Regions from separate parts of the Paenibacillus sp. NPDC058898 genome, predicted to be linked through region 1. Evidence: riboswitches for the same ligand, from Rfam matches in the RefSeq annotation. Region 1 holds a riboswitch; the other holds the start of a gene.

Region 1 (3,130 bases):
GAGACACCGGCCATCTGGATGAGCCGGAGATCGTACGGGGAACGGTGGAGACGGTTGCGGAGAATATCGTGGATGCGGTCATCGCTCCGCTGTTTTTTGCCCTGATCGGGGGAGCGCCGCTGGCGATGGCCTACCGGGCCGTGAACACGCTCGACTCCATGGTCGGTTATAAAAACGACAAATACCAGCATATCGGCTGGGCATCCGCAAGGCTGGACGATATCGCCAATTGGATACCGGCACGCCTGACCGCAGGACTGTTGACCATAGTGGCTGCGATGTTTTCGCTGCAATGGAAAAAAGCGATCAAGATGGTCAGAAGGGATGCGCGAAAGCACCCCAGTCCGAATAGCGGCTTCCCGGAATCGGCCGTAGCTGGTGCGCTGGGCATTCGTCTGGGAGGCGAGAATTCCTATCAAGGCGTGATCTCGTTCCGGGCTTACATGGGGGATCCCGAACGACCGCTTGAAGCGGAGGATATTCAGGTGACAAATCGTCTGCTGCTGGGCGTATCGGTATTGTTTACGTTACTGGGTACCGTGGTGCTCGGACTTGTGGCCGCAGCAGGAGGAAGCTTATGGATATGAGGATTACCCTGCATTTGGTCCGTCATGGCCGCACGTTGTGGAACGAGGAGCGCCGTTATCTCGGTCACGAGGATCAGGGGATTCTGGTGGAAGGAAGACAGCAGCTCCTCCCGCTGCGGGAAAGGTTTTGTACCAAGCAGTTCGTCCGGATCTATTGCAGTGATCTTCTTCGATGCAGGCAGACGCTGAATGTTATCTTACCGGATTCAACAATGTCCGCTATTCCTGATGATGAAGATCCGGGCAGGTTTATTCCAGGGGTCGAGTATGATCCGCGGCTGCGTGAGCTCGATTTCGGGGATTGGGAGGGGAACACCTACGAGGACTTGAAGTCGGATATCTCCTATCGGCGCTGGATTGATAACCCCGCAGAAGTTACGCCGCCAAATGGGGAGAGCTGGGAAGCGTTCTGTTCCCGGATTCAGGCATTCTTGACCGGATTGTATTTGGATTTGAAGGAACTGTTGCATGTGGAGGAAGATCCGGATACCCTTGTGCAGGCAGAGGCAGAGGCAGAGGCAGAGGCAGAGGCAGAGGCAGAGGCAGAGGCAGAGGCAGAGGCAGAGGCAGCCGGTTATGGTTGTGGGACACAGAGGGCCGAGTTGGATGTGCTTGTGGTCACCCATGGGGGCGTCATCCGGCAGATCACGGCAGCTACCCTTCCGCATACGGAATTCTGGGAAACGCAGGTGTCACCGGGCGAGGAGCTCAAGCTGCAATTGATATGGGATGGAGAACGCTGGCAAGGCGTGCGGTTAAGCTAATAAATGAAATCGTATGATATCGGTGCGGAATGGGCGATAACGGGATAAATCCGTATCATAAGGCATTTGAAATGACCGATTCTTTCGGTTGTAAGAGGAAGGTTTATCGCCTATAATTTTGGGCAGAGAAACCATGCTTGGCCTAACATACATAAATTCATATTATTTGCGAGGGTCCCGGACAGAAGGCGTTGTTGCCTTCTGCCGGGTTAATAGGGAAGCCGGTGCAAGTCCGGCACGGTCCCGCCACTGTGAAGCAGGGACTTCTTCATATGCCACTGAGCCATAGCGCTTGGGAAGGCGGAGAAGTCGTTACAGCCTGCAAGTCAGGAGACCTGCCCTCGGCGAATGAATGACGGTCCTTCGAGGAGAGGATTACGTTTGCCGGACCCATGCAGCATGTGTGGGCGGAAGTTTAAGGCGCTATCTGTGAACGGTTATCCAGATGTCCTTATGTTAAAACGTAATCCCTGAGTCCTTGTTTACGAGGAGTCAGGGATTTTTGCTTTTCTTTGGAGTATGACGATTGATGTTTTTCTCCCGGTAAGGATCGGTCGAAGGAATGTAAACGCGAAAGCGCCAGGTTCTCAATTATGCATAGGGGGATTTCAAGAGATGAAAGCATTAAACAAAACATGGTCCGTACTTCTAGTAGCCATACTGATGGCTCTGGCCTTGATTGGCTGTGGAGACAAAGAAGCGGCGCCGAAGGATACAACGCAGCCTGCACAGCAGGAAGAGCAGAATAACGAAGCGCCGGCGGATTCCGGCGAAGAGCTTAAAACGACGTATCCGCTGACCGTTAAGGATTCAACCGGGGTTGAAATGACGTTTGAGAAAGCTCCGGCCAAAATCGCATCCCTGACACCGTCCGAGACGGAAAAACTGTTCGCTTTGGGCCTGGATGAGGAAATCGTTGGCGTGTCCGATAATGACGATTATCCGGAAGCGGCCAAATCCAAGCCTAAATTGGGCGGGTTCCAAGTGAATGAAGAGGCTATTATTGCAGCCGATGCCGATGTGGTATTTGCGGCTTCGATGAATGCTCAGAATGCCGAGAAATTGCGTGAGCTTGGCGTTACCCTGTTCGTCAATGATCCGAAAACCATTGATGCCGTGATGGAGAACATCGAACTGATCGGACAAATTACGGACCGTCAAGCGGAGGCGAAAGCGGTCGTGGATCAGATGAAGCAGGAATTGGCTACCGTTACGGAAGCCGTGAAAGCCGTGAAGGATGAAGACAAGAAGAAAGTGTATGTGGAATTCTCTCCGGGATGGACCGTCGGCAAGGGCGAGTTTATGGATGAGATCATCACCTTAGCTGGCGGCGTCAACGCAGCCGGCGATGCGGAAGGCTGGTTCGAAATCAGTGAGGAAAATATTATTGCTGCGAACCCCGACGTCATTCTGTACACGGACGATGTGGTTGATGAAGCAACCAAGAAAACATTGGATCAGCTGATTAAGGAGCGCGGCGGCTGGGATCAGATCGAAGCCATCAAGAACGATCAGGTCATATCCGTGGATGCGAACCTGCTCAGCCGTCCTGGTCCCCGTGTGACGCAAGGGTTGGTGGAAGTGGCGAAGGCCGTTTATCCGGAACTGATGAATCCATGAGTAAAAAACTTGCAGGATTCGGTGTGGCCGGTATCATCCTATTACTGTTAACCTTGGTTGTCAGTCTCGGAATCGGCTCCGTGCACCTGCCTGTGAGAGAGATTGGGGCGATGCTGCTGCACCGGCTGCCGGGAATCGGCGATTCCATCGTTCCGGGCT
Region 2 (3,130 bases), on a different contig from region 1:
ACTTCTTGCTGCAATTCGCGCCATTGTTCGGTGGTTACGAACTTGCCTTCATGCTCGCCGTCGGTGTAACCGCGGAACGTGAAGTACTCGCCGCTCTCCCAGTCGGAGCCTTTGAATTTCGGATAGTGGCCTTTTTCCTTGGCCAACTCCATGCTGGATTTAACGAGCAGGTAGTTGATGTGCTCATACAGGTTGTCGTTATATGCAACGGCTTCGTCGGATTCCCAGCGGATGCCTTCCAGCGCCAGCAAGTGATGCAGACCGAAGGTGCCGAGACCGACCGCACGGTATTGGCTGTTGGTATATTGAGCTTGCAGAACTTCAATATTGTTAATGTCGATAACGTTATCCAGCATGCGAACCTGGATCGGAACGAGACGCTCCAGCACACCAGCAGGTACAGCACGAGCCAAGTGGATGGAGTTCAGGTTGCAGACAACGAAATCGCCAGGGATTTTGGAAATTACGATCCGGGTTTGGCCGTCTTTCGTAACCAGTTCCTCTTGCTCAACAACTGTCGGAGATTGGTTCTGCATGATCTCGGTGCACAGGTTGGAAGAGTAGATCATGCCATGCGCAGAGTTCGGGTTCGCACGGTTGACCGTGTCGCGGTAGAACATGTACGGTGTACCCGTTTCAAGCTGGGATTTCATGATGCGCTTCATAATGTCGATAGCCTGTACCGTAATGCGCGGCAGCAGCGGGCTCGCCACGGCTTCAGCATACTTTTGACGGAATTCGCCTTCGCCTTGTCCTTGATCATAGAAGTCTTCCAGGCCCAGCGGACGGCCGTTCTCGTCTTTCCAGCCCATGATTTTCTTCACTTCATGTGGACAGAAGAGGCTCCACTCTTCACGTGCTTCTACAGCTTCCATGAACAGGTCAGGCAGACATACGCCGTGGAACACGTCATGTGCTCTCATGCGCTCGTCACCGTTGTTCAGCTTCAGATCCAGGAAGGACAGAATGTCTTTGTGGAACACATCCAGGTAAACCGCGATAGCGCCTTTACGAGTTCCCAATTGGTCAACGCTAACAGCGGTGTTGTTCAACTGGCGAATCCAAGGGATAACGCCGGAGCTGGTGTTTTTGTGACCGCGAATGTCAGAGCCGCGTGCACGAACTTTACCGAGGTAAACCCCGATGCCGCCGCCCATTTTGCTGAGACGGGCGATATCCGTATTGGAATCGAAGATTCCTTCCAGGGAGTCGTCCACGGTATCGATGAAGCAGCTGGAAAGCTGGCCGGCTACTTTTTTACCTGCGTTAGACATGGTCGGCGTAGCGGCCGTCATATACAGGTTACTCATGGCCCAGTAGGCTTCTTTGACAAGGTCAAGACGCTTGTCAGCTGGCTCGTTGTGCATGAGGAACATCGCGATGACCATGTACCGTTCTTGCGGAAGTTCCATGACGCGACCGTCAAAGTCGTTTGCCAGGTAACGCTCAGCCAGTGTCAACAGCCCGATGTAATCAAACAGCAGGTCGCGGCTTGGATCGATGCATTCGCCGAGTTCTTCGATTTGTTCTTTGGTGTAGCTGGTCAGAAGATCCTCGCGATAAATGCCTTTCTGTACAAGCTCTGTAATGAGCGGGTAGAAGGCACCGTATGGTTCTTCCGGGTATGCTTTGTATCGGCGGTTGGTGGCCGCTTTTTTATATAAAGAGGTCAGAAACGAACGCGCAGCTGCAAACTTCCAATCCGGCTCCTCTTTGGTTACAAGCTCAAGGGCGGACATCGTGAAGGCGTTGCTGATTTCTTCGCCGGTAACTTGCTCACCGCGCAATTTGGCATTGACGCCGCGAAGCAGGCGCTCTTTATCGAGCATGTCCAATCCTTTTAGAGTCCGGTCGGCATAGACGGAGAGACGAATTTCATCAAAGGCGAGCTGACGGTTGTTCGGTTTAACTACGAGCTGGGGCATGAATAAATTCCTCGCTTTCTTCGGGGGAAATATGAAAAAGGACATCAAAAAAACATTTTCTAAAACCCGCGGGCAGGCTTGAAAATGTCCGTGCGCTGTGATTCGAAAATGACGTTTGCCATAAGCCCATGAATGGGCATGATGTTATGTACAGACGCAAGCTTAACGAACACTTACCTAAAACCCCGTAGGTTGGTGTCTGCTGCATATAGGCAGGTCTCCTGACTTGAGCTACTTTCCTCAGCATTGCCTCCCCTGAGACCTTGATCCGGTTCCTCGGTGGCATATGTCGTATGTGGATGGCTGATAGATCATAAACAGCCTTAGGCCCTTACAGTGGCGGGACCGTGATGGATTTACACCATGCTTCCCTATTAAGCCGGACTGCCTTATAGGTTGATCCGGCACCTACATACACTATATTTGGTTGTTGTTAATCTAATTTAACCCAATATATTGTGTTTGTAAACTATATTCTTAAAATTGAACGCAAAAAGAATTATAGCAAACGAGCGGACATTGTGCCAGTTAAGAAACTGCCAAAAGGCCATAACATTTCCTGAATTGTGACCAAATGCGACCTTTTCTGCGCAGATACCACGTATATTATCGTTTTGACAAAATAGGATATATTCGTACGGAGAAACGAGGAAGATACACCATATCTTGTATGAAGTTACAGACAGACGGACTTTGATATGGAGGGTCAGAATTGATATGATAACTGTATCCGGGAGTTTAACGCATTCGGAAGCATTCCATATTAATGAGATGCAACGAGGGAGGTATTCAAGATGGCTATAGCGGAGGTAACGGTGATTCCGATCGGAACCGCAACAACGAGCTTGAGTTCTTATGTTGCCGAGATGCAGCGTATATTGAAACAACAGGATGGAATATCCTATGAGCTAACTTCGATGAGCACCATCATCGAGGGAGAGCTTAACATGATCTGGCGGGCGATTGAGGCTTTGCATGAAGCGCCTTTTCTGTCCGGTGCGAAGCGCGTATCGACTTCCGTGAAGATCGACGACCGCAGGGATCAAGTCTCCTCGAGCAAACAGAAGATCCAGTCCGTGCAGGAGAAATTAGGCGGGTAATGCCGCCAGTTACGGAGGATATTTCCGTAAGAATAGGACTTGCATTTTGCTGCTGAAGTATTATAATAATTTTTGTTGTTTCGTGAGGAATATCATCGAACCACA

What was found. Region 1 has a riboswitch for cobalamin ahead of ACOZB4_RS32095 (ABC transporter substrate-binding protein). Riboswitches for the same ligand answer to the same signal wherever they lie in the genome.
Region 2: another riboswitch for cobalamin. It lies ahead of ACOZB4_RS26505 (ribonucleoside-diphosphate reductase subunit alpha); the one in region 1 lies ahead of ACOZB4_RS32095 (ABC transporter substrate-binding protein).

What each region holds. Positions count from the first base shown of each region.
Region 1 covers NZ_JBMOSM010000023.1:25,431-28,560, forward strand. The annotation lists gene cbiB (adenosylcobinamide-phosphate synthase CbiB) at 1-587, shown strand, start outside; gene ACOZB4_RS32090 (histidine phosphatase family protein) at 578-1,351, shown strand; cobalamin riboswitch at 1,507-1,708, shown strand; gene ACOZB4_RS32095 (ABC transporter substrate-binding protein) at 1,967-2,971, shown strand; gene ACOZB4_RS32100 (FecCD family ABC transporter permease) at 2,968-3,130, shown strand, end outside.
Region 2 covers NZ_JBMOSM010000012.1:168,133-171,262, forward strand. The annotation lists gene ACOZB4_RS26505 (ribonucleoside-diphosphate reductase subunit alpha) at 1-1,925, opposite strand, end outside; cobalamin riboswitch at 2,120-2,352, opposite strand; gene ACOZB4_RS26510 (MTH1187 family thiamine-binding protein) at 2,720-3,025, shown strand.